DNA from 2 places in the Inquilinus sp. genome. Region 2 is predicted to be linked to the other one. Evidence: predicted binding sites of a transcription regulator. Region 2 holds the regulator's gene; the other holds the start of a gene.
What was found. The regulator LexA, encoded in region 2, represses DNA repair genes until DNA is damaged. The targets are predictions, from matches to a motif close to ATGTTCTANTTTGGTTC.
Positions count from the first base shown of each region.

Region 1 (6,715 bases), on a different contig from region 2:
ATGCGCGAGGCCGCCACCTGCTCGAACATCGCGGCGTGGCGACGGGCATAGGGGCCATAGGCCGTGTCACCGGACATGCGCAGCATGCTCTCATGCGCGATGCCGCCCCATTCGGTCCGGATCGCGCCCGGCTCGATCACGATGACGTCGATACCGAAGGGGATCAGCTCCATCCGCAGGCTGTCGCTCAACCCCTCCAGCGCGAATTTGGTGGCGTGGTACCAGGCGCCGAACGGTTCGCCGCCCTTGCCGCCGATCGAGCTGACATTGACGATCTTGCCGCCCTTCTGCGCCCGCATCATCGGCAGCACCAGCTGGCACAGCCGGGCCGCGCCGAACAGGTTGACCTCGAACTGGCGGCGGCCTTCGTCGACCGGCACATCCTCCAGCGCGCCATAGCTGCCATAGCCGGCATTGTTGACCAGCACGTCGATGCGGCTGGTCTCGCCCCGGATCGTCTCCACCGCCGCGACCAGCGAGGCATCGTCGGTCAGGTCGAGCGCCACCAGCCTCGCGCCGGCGGTGGCCAACGACGCCATGCGGTCGATCCGCCGCGCCGCGGCATAGACGGTGTAACCGTCCGCCAGCAGCCGCTTCACGGTGGCCTCGCCGATTCCGGCCGAAGCCCCCGTCACCAATGCCGTCCTGTCCAAAACACATGCTCCACAGCCGAAGGAGCCTCCTCTATAAGAGTGGAGCTTGGTCCATGGTCAAGGGACAAACATGCTGATTTCGGAATTCGCGCAGGCGACGGGGCTGACCACGGACACCGTGCGGTTCTGGATCCGCCGTGGGCTGCTGACGCCCGAGACCAACGGCAAGGGCGGCCGCAACCCCTACCAGGTCTTCACCGCGGAGCATGTGCGCACGGCGCGGGTCATCCGCCTGGCCCAGTCGCTCGGCCTGTCGCTGAAGGAGATCGCCGCGTTCGGCGAGGAGTTCCGCGACGCCGGCATCACACGGGAGCGCAGCATCGAGATCCTGGCCACACAGCTCGACCGGCTGGACCAGAAGGCGGCCGAGCTGGCGGCGATGACCGGCTACCTCCACGCCAAGATCGCCTGGCTGGAGGGCGGCGAACAGGGGCCGGAGCCGGATTTCACCGACCCGGTTCGGGGGTCGACCGCGACCTGCGGCTAGATTCGGGCCGGCACCGCCCGGCCGAAGCCGTTGCGGCCGGCCCAGGTCTCGATCGCCCGGGCGGCGGCCAGCACGGCGCGGTCGCCGCGGCGGCGGCCGATGATCTGCAGCCCGAAGGGCAGGCCGGCGGCATCGCGGCCGAAGGGCAGCGCCACCGAGGGCAGCCCGGCCAGGGTCGGGCCATAGGCCAGTGCCAGCCAGTGGAAGTAGCTGGACAGTTCGGCGCCGTCGATCGTGGCGGGATACCAGTCTTTCCACGGGAAGGGCGGGTGCCCGGCCACCGGGCAGATCACCACGTCGACCCCGGCCAGGAAGGCGTCGGCGTCGCGCACCACCCGGGTCTGCACCGTCAGCGCCTCGGCCACGTCGGCGAGGCCGAGGATCAGCCCGGCCGCGACATTGGCTGACACGTTGGGGCCGACCTTGTCCGGCGTCGCCGCGACCTTCTCGCGATGCGAGGCGACGAAGCCGACCGCCCGCAGCGTGGCGAAGGCCCGGTCCACACCGGACATGTCGACGGTGAAGTCCGCACTGCGGCCAAAGGCCGGTTCCAGCGCCGCCCGCGCCGCGCGGAAGGCGGTGCGGACCCGGCTGTCGACCGGGGCGAAGCCGAGATCCTCGGAGAACGCGGCGCTGAGACCGGAGAGCTCGGGCGATTCCAACGACCGGAACGGCGCGCCGTCGACCCCGAGCGACAGCGGGTCGCGCGGGTCGTCGCCGACCATGACGGACAGCATCAGCGCCGCATCGGCCACCGTCCGTGCCATCGGCCCGTCGACCGACAGCGGTGACCAGCCATGGCCGCGCGTTTCGGTCGGGATCAGCCCCGGCGTCGGGCGGAAGCCGACGATGCCGCAATAGGAGGCCGGGGTGCGCAGGCTGCCGGCGAGGTCGGAGCCGGTGGCGAGTGGGACCATGCCGCAGGCCAGCGCCACCGCCGAGCCGCCGGAGGAGCCGGCGCAGGTCAGGTCGAGGTCGAACGGGTTGCGGGTCGGGCCGAAGACGTCGTTGCGGGTGTTGGCACCGGCGCCGAATTCCGGCGTGTTGGTCTTGGCCAGCACGATGGCGCCGGCCTGGCGCAGCACCGCCACCACTCGCTCATCCGCCGCCGGGATGTTGTCGGCGAACAGCGGCGAGCCATAGGCGGTCAGCAGCCCTTCGGTCTCGCTGAGATCCTTCACCCCGATCGGCAGCCCATGCAGCGGCCCGAGGGCGTCGCCGCGCCGCACCGCCGCCTCGGCGTCCAGCGCCTCGGCCCGGGCGCGGTCATAGGCGGTGGCGGTGATGGCGTTGACCGTCGGGTTCTCGGCCTCGATCCGGGCGATGCAGCTTTCGACCAGCGCGACCGGCGAGACCTCCCCCGCCCCGACCAGGCGCCGCAGCTCCATCGCTTCGAAATCGCACAGATCCGCCATGTCAGCCTCTTCCCGTCATGTCAGGCGAATGTGCGAGGGCACTCGCGGCGGCGTCAACCGCGATCGGCGGCAACCAGATCCCCGTATTCGGGATGACGCTCGATGACGGCGGCCACGAACGGGCACAGCGGCCGCACCGTCAGCCCGTCGGCGCGGATCCGGTCCAGCATGCCGCGGACCAGGGCGGTGCCGATGCCGCGGCCGGACACCGCCTGAGGCACCTCCGTATGGGTCAGCTCCAGCACGTCGCCGGACCGGCGGTATTCGGCGATCGCCGTTGCGCCGTCGACCACCAGCTCGTAGCGGCTCAGCGCCGGGTTGTCGGTCACCTCGGCCATCTCTTCCTCCGTCGTTCAACACCAGCCTACGGCGCGAGGCAGATCCTTCACAGCCCTGTTGACTCTCGTCCGGATCAGAACAAATTAGCAACATGGTGCATGCAATGACGATCCTGGAAAAGCTCGACATCCTGGCGGATGCGGCGAAATACGACGCCTCCTGCGCCTCGTCCGGCGGCGTGAAGCGCGATTCGCGGGACGGCAAGGGCCTGGGCTCCACCACCGGCGCCGGCATCTGCCACTCCTACACGCCGGATGGGCGCTGCGTGTCGCTGCTGAAGATCCTGCTGACCAATTTCTGCCAGTACGACTGCGCCTATTGCATCAACCGCCGGTCCAGCAATGTCCGCCGCGCCCGCTTCGCCATCGACGAGGTGGTCCAGCTGACGCTGGACTTCTACCGGCGCAACTACATCGAGGGGCTGTTCCTGTCTTCCGGCATCATCCGCTCGGCCGACAACACCATGGAGCAGATGGTGGAGGTGGCCCGGCGGCTGCGGCAGGACCACGGCTTCCGCGGCTACATCCATCTGAAGACGATCCCGGAGGCGAGCCCGCAGCTGCTGGCCGCCGCCGGCCGCCATGCCGACCGGCTGTCGATCAACATCGAGCTGCCGACCGAGGCCGGGCTGACCAAACTGGCACCGGAGAAACGCGGCCACACCATCCGGGGCGCGATGGGCCGGCTGCGACTGGGGATCGACGAGGCCAAGGCCGAACCGAAGGCGCCGCGCTTCTCCCCGGCCGGGCAGAGCACCCAGCTGATCGTCGGGGCCGACGAGGCCGACGACGCCGCCATCCTCGACACCGTGTCCGGCCTCTATGCCGGCTATCGGCTGAAGCGGGTCTACTACTCCGCCTTCAGCCCGATCCCGCAGGCCAGCCAAGCCCTGCCGGCCAAGGCCCCGCCGCTGCAGCGCGAGCACCGGCTGTACCAGGCCGACTGGCTGATCCGCTTCTACGGCTTCGCCGCCGGCGAGATCCTGGCCGGGGTTCCCGGCGGCATGCTGGACTTGGCGATCGATCCGAAGCTGGCCTGGGCCCTGCGCCACCGCGAAAGCTTCCCGGTCGACGTCAACCGGGCGGAGCGCGGCCTGCTGCTGCGCATCCCCGGCCTGGGCGCCCGGGCCGTCGACCGGATCATCGAGACGCGTCGCTTCCACAGCCTGCGGCTGGCGGATCTGACGCGGCTGACCGGCGCGCTGCGCCGGGCCCTGCCCTTCATCGTCGCCATCGACCATCGGCCGACGCGGCTGCTGGACCGGGCCGATCTGCGCGACCGGCTGGCGCCGCCGCCGAAACAGCTGTCGCTGTTCGAGTGATGCGCGCCGTCCGGATCGACCGGCCCGACGATCTCGATCAGTTCCGCCAGGCCGCGCGCGGGCTGATCGCCGCGGATGTGCCGCCGAACCAGGTGTCGTGGCGAGAGGGCGAGGAGGACCTGCCATTCGGCGATCCAGCGCCCGCGGCCGGCACGGCCCCCGCGCCAGCCGTGCCGGGCCGATTCCACGATCTGGCGGAGACGGCGATCTGCCACCGCGACCCCGAGCGCTTCGCCCTGCTCTACACCGCGCTGTGGCGCCTGGTGCATGGCGAGCGTGACCTGCTGCACATCGCCAGCGACCCGCTCGTCCACCGGCTGCAGCGGATGGCCAGTGCCGTCCATCGCGACGCGCACAAGATGACCGCCTTCCTGCGCTTCCGGCAGATCGAGGAGCCGGACGGGGCAGAACGCTTCGTCGCGTGGTTCGAGCCGGACCATCACATCCTGCGCCGCGTCGCGCCGTTCTTCATCGGCCGGTTCGCGGCAATGCGCTGGGCGATCCTGACGCCGGATTCGGCGTTGCACTGGGATGGCCGGTCGCTGGCCATCGGCCCTGGCATGGAGCGCCGCGACGCGCCCGACGGCGATGTGCTGGAGGAGACCTGGCGCCGCTATTACGCCGCGGCGTTCAACCCGGCGCGGGCCAACCCGACCGCGATGCGGGCGGAGATGCCGAAGAAATACTGGCGCAACCTGCCGGAGGCCGCGCTGATCCCCGGCCTGCTGGGCGATGCCCCTTCCCGCACCCGCGGCATGGTCGCGGCAATCGCCGAACCGCCGCGCAAGGCGATCCCGGCACCGGACCTGCACCGCCCCGGCCCCGCCGGCACGCTAGCCGGGCTGGTGTCGGAGATCGCGTCCTGCCGGCGCTGCCCGCTGCATGGCCCGGCCACCCAGCCGGTGCCGGGCGAAGGGCCGGCGGACGCGCCGGTCGTCTTCGTCGGCGAACAGCCGGGCGACCAGGAGGATCTGGCCGGCCGCGCCTTCATCGGCCCCGCCGGCCAGATGTTCGACCGGGCGCTGGCCGAGGCCGGCATCGACCGCGCCCGCATCTATGTCACCAACGCGGTGAAGCACTTCAAATACCAGGTGCGCGGCAAGCGCCGCATCCACCAGCGCCCGAACAGTGGCGAGGTCGAGGCCTGCCGCTGGTGGATGGACCGCGAGCTGGCGCTGGTCCGGCCGCGCCTGACCGTGGCGCTGGGCGCCACCGCCGTTCGCGCCCTGTGCGGCCATGCCGGGCCGCTGGCAGCGTTGCGCGGCGCGCCGATGCAGTTCCGCGACGATCTGCCCGGGCTGGTGACGATCCATCCATCCTACCTGCTGCGGCTGCCCGATTCGCAGGCGCAGGCGTCGGAATATGGCCGCTTCGTGACCGAGCTTCGCCTCGCTGCGACGCTGGTGCCGGAGATCCGGCGCGGCTGACCCGCCTGCCCCGCCGTCGCGCTGGACCGGGACGTCTCGACAAAAGGGTACACAAACCGGCCGAGGCGTGATCCAACTTTGGTCCTGGACAGGGGGTCGCCTCCGGCTTTCGGGTCATCAGCCATGCCCGGTGAAGCCGAGACGGCGACGGTGAAGCGAGAGATTGGCGCAGGATGTTCATCGCACTTCTGAAATCGATCGTCCGGACCGGCAGCCTGCGGGTGATCGACGCCGCCGGCAAAAGCCACAAAGTCGGCGACGACACGCCGCCGCGCGCGGTGATCCGCCTGAAGTCACGGCGCCTAGCCTATACCCTGGCGATCAATCCCGGCCTGTCGCTGGGCGAGGCCTATATGGACGGCCAGCTGACGATCGAGGAGGGGACGCTCTACGACTTCCTCGCGCTGGTGGCGCAGAACTTCAAGGTCGACCACCATTCCTGGCTGGCGCTGGTCGAACGGCTGGGCCGCCGGCTGAAGCAGACCAACCCGGTCGGCAAGGCTCAAGCCAACGTCGCCCATCACTACGATCTTTCGGCCGAGCTGTACGACCTGTTCCTCGATTCCGACCGCCAGTATTCCTGCGCTTATTTCGCCCATCCGGACGACAGCCTGGAGACGGCGCAGCTGAACAAGAAGCGGCACATCGCGGCCAAGCTGCTGTTCGACCGGCCGGGGCTGAAGACGCTCGATATCGGGTCAGGCTGGGGCGGCATGGGCCTGTTCCTGGCACGCGAGGCCGGGGCCGACGTCACCGGCGTGACCCTGAGCACCGAGCAGCACAAGATGAGCGTGGCCCGGGCCGCGGCGGCCGGCCTGGCCGACCGGGCGCAGTTCCATCTGCGCGACTATCGGCAGGAGCCCGGGCGCTACGACCGCATCGTCTCGGTCGGCATGTTCGAGCATGTCGGCAAGAGCGGCTATGCCGAGTTCTTCGCCAAGCTGCACGATCTGCTGGACGATGACGGCGTCGCCTTGATCCACTCCATCGGCTATTTCGATGCGCCGGGGCCGATCAACCCCTTCATCCGCAAATACATCGTCCCGGGCGCCGACCTGCCGGCCCTGTCGGAG
Region 1 is NZ_JBYRFX010000406.1:209-6,923, forward strand. Features, by position in the region: gene AC3XYG_RS14500 (oxidoreductase) at 1-635, opposite strand, end outside; gene AC3XYG_RS14505 (MerR family transcriptional regulator) at 724-1,140, shown strand; gene AC3XYG_RS14510 (amidase) at 1,137-2,555, opposite strand; gene AC3XYG_RS14515 (GNAT family N-acetyltransferase) at 2,609-2,893, opposite strand; gene AC3XYG_RS14520 (putative DNA modification/repair radical SAM protein) at 2,998-4,215, shown strand; gene AC3XYG_RS14525 (UdgX family uracil-DNA binding protein) at 4,215-5,642, shown strand; partial or broken gene AC3XYG_RS14530 (class I SAM-dependent methyltransferase) at 5,816-6,715, shown strand, end outside.
Region 1: the regulator LexA is predicted to act here: its motif matches at 2,971-2,987, upstream of AC3XYG_RS14520 (putative DNA modification/repair radical SAM protein).

Region 2 (8,450 bases):
CGAGGTGACGATCCGGCCGATCGCCGGCACCCGGCCGCGCGGCGCCACGCCGGAGGAGGATGTGGCGCTGGAGCAGGACCTGCTGGCCGACCCGAAGGAGCGGGCCGAGCACCTGATGCTGCTCGACCTCGGCCGCAACGATGTCGGCCGCGTCGCGCAGATCGGCTCGGTCAAGGTCACCGACCGCTTCATCGTCGAGCGCTATTCCCACGTCATGCACATCGTCTCCAACGTCGTCGGCCGGATCGCGCCGCAGCATGACGCGATCGCCGCCCTGTCCGCCGGCTTCCCGGCCGGCACCACCAGCGGCGCGCCCAAGGTGCGGGCGATGGAGATCATCGACGAGCTGGAGGTGGCGCGGCGCGGCGTCTATGCCGGGGCGATGGGCTATTTCGGCGCCAATGGCGACATGGACACCTGCATCGCCCTGCGCACCGCCGTGGTCAAGGACGGTACCCTGTACATCCAGGCCGGCGGCGGCGTGGTCGCCGACAGCGACCCCGAGGGCGAATACCAGGAAACCCGCAACAAGGCGCGGGCCCTGGTGCGCGCGGCCGAAGATGCGGTACGCTTCGCCAACCGACCGCGCAGCGGCAATCGGCCGATGGGACATGTCTGAACAACGCACCTCTTCGCAGCATCGATGGTGAGGCCGGCCGGATCCCCGCCGACCCTCCCCATACCCATGCCTCGAAAGGGCGAAATCGATGCTTCTGCTGATCGATAACTACGACAGCTTCACCTACAACCTGGTCCATTACCTCGGCGAACTCGGGGCCGACACCGATGTCCGGCGCAACGACGCGCTGACCGTCGACGAGGCGCTGGCGCTGCGCCCCGATGGCATCGTCATCTCGCCGGGCCCGCGCGACCCCGACCAGGCCGGCATCTGCATGGATTTGATCCAGGCCGCCGCCGGCCGGATCCCGATCTTCGGCGTCTGCCTGGGCCACCAGGCGATCGGCCAGGTCTTCGGCGGCAAGATCGTTCGCGCGCCAACCCCGATGCACGGCAAGATCAGCGCAGTGCATCACCATGGCGGCGGCGTGCTGGCCGGGCTGCCCGACCATTTCGAGGCAACGCGCTACCGTTCGCTGACCATCGCGCCGGACAGCATGCCGGACAGCCTGGAGGCGACGGCCTGGACCGAGGACGGCGTGATCATGGCGCTGCGGCACAAGACGCTGCCGATCCATGGCGTGCAATTCCACCCGGAAAGTATCGCCTCGCAGTTCGGCCACAAGATCCTGCAGAACTTCCTGGCCATCGCCGAGCGGCGGAACGCGGCATGACGACCGAGATGCGACCGTTCCTGGCCAAGGCCGCGCTGGGCCAGCCGCTGGACGCCGCCGACGCCCGCGCCGCCTTCGAGATCATCATGTCGGGCGAGGCGACGCCGGCGCAGATCGGCGGCTTCCTGATGGCGCTGCGGGTCCGCGGCGAGACGCCGGAGGAAATCGCCGCCGCCGCCCGGGTGATGCGCGACAAGGCGGTGACGATCGACGCGCCGGAGGGTGCGATCGACTGCTGCGGCACCGGCGGCGACAATTCCGGCTCGTTCAACGTCTCGACCGCCGTGTCCTTCGTGCTGGCGGGCGCCGGCGTGCCGGTGGCCAAGCACGGCAACCGCGCGGCATCGAGCCTGACCGGCGCTGCCAATGTGCTGGCCGAGCTGGGCGTCAATGTCGAAGCGACGCCGGCGGTGATGCGCGAGGCGCTGTGGGACGCCCATATCGGCTTCCTGTTCGCGCCGCTGTACCACAGCGCCATGCGCCATGTCGGCCCGGCCCGGCAGGAGCTGGGCACGCGCACGATCTTCAACCTGCTCGGCCCCCTGGCCAACCCGGCCGGGGTGAAGCGCCAGCTGCTCGGTGTCTTCGCTGAGGCCTGGGTCGACCCGGTGGCCGAGGCGCTGAAGCAGCTGGGCAGCGAGGTCGCCTGGGTCGTCCATGGCAGCGACGGGCTGGACGAGCTGACCACCACCGGCCCAACCGCGGTGGCCGAGCTGCGCGACGGACAAATCCGGCGCCTGACCGTGACGCCGGAGGATGCCGGCCTGCCGCGGGCGGTGCCGGAGGATCTCAAGGGCGGCGACCCCGAAACCAACGCCGCGGCCCTGCGCGCGGTATTGGGCGGCACCCATGGCGCCTATCGCGACATCGTGCGGCTGAACGCCGCTGCGGCTTTCATCGTGGCCGGGAAGGTCAATACTCTGACGGACGGCGCCACGCTGGCGGCCCGTATCATCGATGACGGATCCGCCGCCCGCGTGCTGGAGCGGCTGGCCCGGATCACCAGTCAGAACCCGGCTGCGGTTTAGGAACGGTTATGAGCGACACGCTGACTCGCATCTGCGACGACAAGCGCCGGCACGTCGAGGCCCGCAAGGCGGCGGTGCCGCCGGCCGAGATCCGCCGCCTGGCGGACCTGGCCGACCGCGCCGCCCCGCCGCGCGGCTTCGTCGCGGCGCTGCGCCGTGCCCAGGCGGAGGGCCGCTACGGCCTGATCGCCGAAATCAAGAAGGCCTCCCCCTCCAAGGGCCTGATCCGGGCGGATTTCGACCCGCCCTCCCTCGCCCGCGCCTACAGCGACGGCGGCGCCACCTGCCTGTCGGTGCTGACCGACGCGCCGTATTTCCAGGGTGCGGACGAGTACCTGACCGCCGCGCGCAACGCCGCCGAGCTGCCGGTGCTGCGCAAGGACTTCATGATCGACCGCTACCAGATCGACGAGGCCCGGGCGCTGGGCGCCGACTGCATCCTGTTGATCATGGCGGCGCTGGACGACGCATTGGCGCAGGAGCTGGAGCAGGCGGCGATCGACAACGGAATGGACGTGCTGGTCGAGGTGCATGACGCGGCGGAGCTGGACCGGGCGCTGAAGCTGCGCTCGCCGCTGCTCGGCATCAACAACCGCAACCTCAAGACCCTGCAGGTCGACCTCGCCACCACCGAGGCGCTGGCGGCGCAGGTGCCGGACGACCGGCTGCTGGTCTCGGAAAGCGGCCTGTTCACCCCGGCCGATCTCGCCCGCATGTCCAAGGTCGGCGCGACCACCTTCCTGATCGGCGAAAGCCTGATGCGCCACGACGACGTCGCCGCCGCCACCCGCGCGCTGCTGGCTCGCGAGGAAAGGTCGGCCGCGGAATGATGGATCCGGCCTCTCATCTCCGGCACGTTTGCGTTGCCTCTCCCGCCTGGCGGGAGAGGTCGGACGTCTCTTGGGACGTCCGGGTGAGGGTTGGCCCGGGCCTCGACAAAGAGCCCTCACCCGGAGCCGCTTCGCGTCTCCGGCCTCTCCCGCAACCCTCGGATCAAGTCCGAGGGGGAGAGGCAACGCCTGGGGCCAGGTGGGCTTCATGACCGGCGAGCTGACCCATTTCGACGCGGCCGGCCAGGCGCGCATGGTCGACGTCTCCGACAAGGAGACGACGGTCCGGGTCGCGCGCGCCGGCTGTCACGTCGAGATGCAGCCGGAGACGCTGGCGCTGATCGCCTCCGGCGGCCATGCCAAGGGCGACGTGCTCGGCATCGCCCGCATCGCCGGCATCATGGCGGCCAAGCGCACCGCCGATCTGATCCCGCTGTGCCATCCGCTGCCCTTGTCCAGCGTCGAGCTGGCGCTGCGCTGCGACGCCGAGCACAGCCGGGTCGAGATCGAGGCGACGGTGAAGGTCACCCACCGCACCGGTGTCGAGATGGAAGCCCTGACCGCCGCCTCCGTCGCCGCCCTGACCGTCTACGATATGTGCAAGGCGGTCGACCGCGGCATGGTCGTCGGCGATCTGCGGCTGCTGCACAAATCCGGCGGCCGCTCCGGCACCTATGAGGCCGCCGCCCGATGATCCCCGTGGCCGAAGCGCTCGAGCGAATCCTGTCCGGCCTCGTGCCGCTGCCGGCCGAGACCGTGCCCCTGCCCGACGGGCTGGGCCGGATCCTGGCCGAGCCGGTGGTGGCGCGGCTGACCCAGCCACCGCTCGACGTCTCCGCCATGGATGGCTGGGCCGTGCGCGCTGCCGATGTCGCCACCGTCCCCGCGACCCTACGCGAGATCGGCCGGGTGCCGGCCGGCGGGCGATTCGAGGGCATTGTCGGCCCTGGCCAATGCGTCCGCATCTTCACCGGCGCGCCGGTGCCGGCCGGCGCGGATGCCGTGGTGATCCAGGAGGATGCCGACACGTCCGGCGACTCGGTCACCATCCGCGAGGGCGCCGCCGCCGGCCGTTTCATCCGCAAGGCGGGGCTAGATTTCCGCGCCGGCGACGTGCTGCTGCAGCCGGGCCGGCGCCTGACCGCGCGCGACATCGGCATCGCCGCCTCGACCAACCATCCCTGGCTGCGCGTCCGCCGCCGGCCGCGGGTGGCGATCCTGGCGACAGGCGACGAGATCGTGATGCCGGGCGAGGCGCTGGGGCCGAGCCAGATCGTCAGCTCCAACAGCCATGCCCTGGCAGCGCTTGTCCGCAACTGCGGCGGCCAGCCGGTCGATCTCGGCATCGCCCGCGACAACGCCGAATCGCTGGCGGCGCTGGCCGCCGGCGCCCGCGGCGCCGACCTGATCGTCACCACCGGCGGCGCGTCGGTCGGCGACCACGACCTGGTCCGCTCCGTCCTCGGCGACCACGGCCTGACGCTGGATTTCTGGACGATCGCGATGCGGCCGGGCAAGCCGCTGATGTTCGGCCGGCTCGGCGACACGCCGATGCTCGGCCTGCCCGGCAACCCGGTCTCGACCATGGTGTGCGGCTGGCTGTTCCTGCGGCCGGCCCTGTACGCGCTGCAGGGCGCCGTCGCGCCCGACACCCGCATCACTGCGACGCTCGGCCGCGACCTGCCGGCCAATGACAAGCGCGAGGATTACTTGCGCGCCCGGATCGAACGCAGTGAAGGCGGATTCGTTGCCACCCCGTTCCCGGCGCAGGACAGCTCGATGCTGTCGTTGCTGGCCGCTGCCGACGGGCTGGTGATCCGCCCGCCCCTGGCCTCGGCTGCGGCGCGCGGCGACACGGTCGAAGCGGTGCTGTTTGCCGACGGCGTCTGATTCCGCTGATCGTTGCTGCGAAGTAAAGATCGCGGTGCGACAAAGTTAGCGCCTTGTGTTTTTGTTTTGTTCCTCCTATCGTGTTTCCAGGGATTCGGCCGCGCCGCGGCCCTTGGGAACGGAGGATGCCTTGCTGACACGAAAGCAACAGGAGTTGTTGTTGTTCGTCCACCGCCGGTTAGAGGCGGATGGAGTCAGTCCTTCATTCGACGAAATGAAGGATGCCCTCAACCTCAAGTCCAAATCGGGCATACATCGACTGATCACCGGGCTGGAAGAGCGCGGTTTTATTCGCCGGCTGCCGCATCGGGCCCGGGCGCTCGAAGTGCTCCGCCTGCCCGATTGCCTGAAGTCGGACACGCCGGCAGCGGCGACGCCTGACGATGACAATGTCGTGCCCTTCCGGCCGGTGCGCACCGATGTCGCCCTGCCCGGCCGCAAGCTGGAACGCGCCGACCTGACCAATGCCGAGCACGGCGTGCGCCTGCCACTGTACGGCAAGATCGCCGCCGGCATGCCGATCGAGGCGCTGCGCGATCATTCCAACTACGCCCAGGTGCCGGCCTCGCTGCTCGGCCCGGGTGAGCATTACGCCCTCGAAGTCGCCGGCGACAGCATGGTCGAGGCCGGGATCCTGGATGGCGACACGGTCATCATCCGGCGCTGCGACGCGGCCGATCCCGGCGTCATCGTCGTCGCCCTGGTCGACGACAACGAGGTCACGCTGAAGACCCTGCGCCACAAGGGCAGCTCGATCGGCCTGGAAGCCGCCAACCCGTCCTACGAGACCCGCTTCCTGCCGCCAGACCGCGTCCGCATCCAGGGGCGCCTGGTCGGGCTGCTGCGCACCTATTCTTCCTGACCGGACCCGCATGGCCCGTCGCGGCGGCCGTGACCCGGCCGGCGTGACCGACCGCAAGGTGTCGCGGCCTGCGGGCGGGGCCGAGCGGGCGACCGCACAGCAGGTCGCCGCTGCGGCCGGGGTGTCGATCTCCGCGGTATCCCGCACCTTCACCAAGGACGCCAGCGTGTCGCCCCGCATGCGGGCCCGGGTGCTGGCGGCGGCGGAGGCGCTGGGCTATCGGCCGAACCAGCTGGCGCGCAGCCTGATGACCGGCCGGACCGAGCTGGTCGGGCTGGTCTCGACCCATTTCGCCAACCCCGCCTTCATGGATGTGTTCGACCTGTTCACCCGCGAGCTGCAAAGCCGCGGGCTGCGGCCGTTGATCGCCAATTTGTCCGGCGACGGCGGCGCCGACGCAGCGCTCGACATGATGCTGCAATACAGCGTCGACGCCGTGCTGATCGCCACCTCCGCCCCGCCGCCCGGCTTCGCCGCCTCCTGCGCCCGGGCCGGCCTGCCGGTCATGCATGTGTTCGGCCGGACCGAACCCGGGGCGCCGGTGCCGGTGGCGACGGTCGACAATGTCGCCGGCGGCCGCCTGGCGGCGCGGACCCTGTTGGCGCGCGGCGTGAAGCGCCCGGCCTTTCTCGGCGGCAGCCCCACGGATGCGTCCTCGATCGACCGCGGCGAAGGCTTCCGCCAGACCCTGGCCGAGGCCGGACTGACGCCGCCGGTCGTGTTCGCCGGCGACTATTCGCACGATCATGGCCAACGCGCGATGCATGCGCTGCTCGACATGCATCGGCCGGACGCCGTGTTCTGCGCCGACGACATCCTCGCCCTCGGCGCCCTCGACGCCTGCCGCGAGCGCGGCCTGCGCGTGCCGGACGATATCGGCGTGATCGGCTTCGACGACATGCCCCTGGCCGCCTGGCCAGGCTACGACCTGACCACGATCCGCCAGCCGATGGCCGAGATGGTGCGCCACGCCATCGCCGAAATCGCGGCCCGGCTGGCCGATCCCGGGCACCAGATCCGGGACCGGATATTCGAGATCACGCTGATGGAGCGCGGGAGCCTGTAGTCGATAGCGGCTTCGGGTGAGGGTTCTTCGTTGAGGCCAGGACCAACCCTCACCCGGTCTCGCTGCGCGAGCCCAACCTCTCCTCCTCAGGCTTGACCCGGGGACAGGCGGGAGAGGCAGCGCAAACACGGCCAATGCCCTTGCCCCGCCTTGCCCTGCCCGTCGCTTTCCGACAAGAAGGACGGATGCGGATCCTTCTGGTCGAAGACAACCCCGATCTCGGGGAGGCGGTGGAGAACCGGCTGCGCAAGTCCGGCCATTCCGTGGAGTGGGTCCGGGACGGGCTGCTGGCGGCTGAGGCCGCCGATCACGACGTGTTCGACGCCGTGCTGCTGGACATCATGCTGCCGGGCCAGGACGGCTTCGCCGTCATCAAGGATCTGCGCCGGCGCGGCGTCGATGCCCCGGTGCTGGTGATCACCGCCCGGTCGGAGATCGACGACAAGGTCGGCATCCTCGACCTCGGCGCCGACGACTATCTGGTCAAGCCGTTCGACCTGCGCGAGCTGGAGGCCCGGCTGCGCGCCCTGCTGCGGCGCCCCGGCGGCCAGACCGGCAGCACCCTGGCCCATGGCAATGTCACGCTGGAGCCGGCGGGCCGCGTCGTCACCGTTGCCGGCCGCGTCGTCGAATTCGGCCGCCGCGAATTCCGGCTGCTGGAGATCCTGCTGACCCGCGCCGGCCAGGTCGCCGCCAAGGACCGGCTGATGATGCAGCTGTTCGGCGACGAGGCCGAGGTGTCGATCAACGCGCTGGAGCTGCTGGTCTCGCGCGTCCGCCGCAAGCTGGAGGGCGCCGATATCGACATCGTCACCATCCGCGGCGCCGGCTACCGGGTGCAGCCGCATGGGACGCCCGAATGATCGGGACCCCGGAATGATTGGGGCCGGGGCGCCCGCGGCCAGCCGCGCGTCGATCCGCCGGCGCGTGCTGGTGCTGACCGTGCTGGCGCTGCTGCTGACCGGCATCGGCCTGGTCGCCCTGGTGCGCGACTACGCCCGCGGCGCCTCCGACAGCGCCTTCGACCGGCTACTCGCCGCCTCGGCCTTCAGCATCGCCGGCGCGGTGCAGATCGAGGACGGGGCGGTTGCGGTCGAGCTGCCGACCGCGTCGCTGGCGATGCTCGACTTTTCCGACGACGACCGCGTGTTCTACCAGGTGGCGGCGCCGGACGGCGCCTTCGTCACCGGCTATGCCGATCTCGGCGCCGCCCTGCCGGCCGCCGCGTCGGCCATCCCTAGCTTCGCCGACGGCACCTATCGCGGCGAGGCGGTGCGGATCGGCACCGTCGGCCGGCTGGTCTTCGTCGACGGCAAGGCCGGCTGGGTCACCATCCGGGTGGCCGAGACCCGCGGCGCCCGCTCCGCCTTGGCATCGGAGATCCTCGGCCGGGCAGCCCTGCCGCTGGCGGCGCTGGGGCTGGTCGCGCTCGGCCTGGTCTGGTTCGGCATCCGCTACGCCTTCGCGCCGCTGGTGGTGATG
Region 2 is NZ_JBYRFX010000196.1:177-8,626, forward strand. Features, by position in the region: partial or broken gene AC3XYG_RS06965 (anthranilate synthase component I family protein) at 1-619, shown strand, start outside; gene AC3XYG_RS06970 (anthranilate synthase component II) at 708-1,292, shown strand; gene trpD (anthranilate phosphoribosyltransferase) at 1,289-2,320, shown strand; gene trpC (indole-3-glycerol phosphate synthase TrpC) at 2,329-3,150, shown strand; gene moaC (cyclic pyranopterin monophosphate synthase MoaC) at 3,359-3,844, shown strand; gene AC3XYG_RS06990 (molybdopterin molybdotransferase MoeA) at 3,841-5,040, shown strand; gene lexA (transcriptional repressor LexA) at 5,171-5,902, shown strand; gene AC3XYG_RS07000 (LacI family DNA-binding transcriptional regulator) at 5,913-6,968, shown strand; gene AC3XYG_RS07005 (response regulator transcription factor) at 7,154-7,831, shown strand; partial or broken gene AC3XYG_RS07010 (sensor histidine kinase N-terminal domain-containing protein) at 7,845-8,450, shown strand, end outside.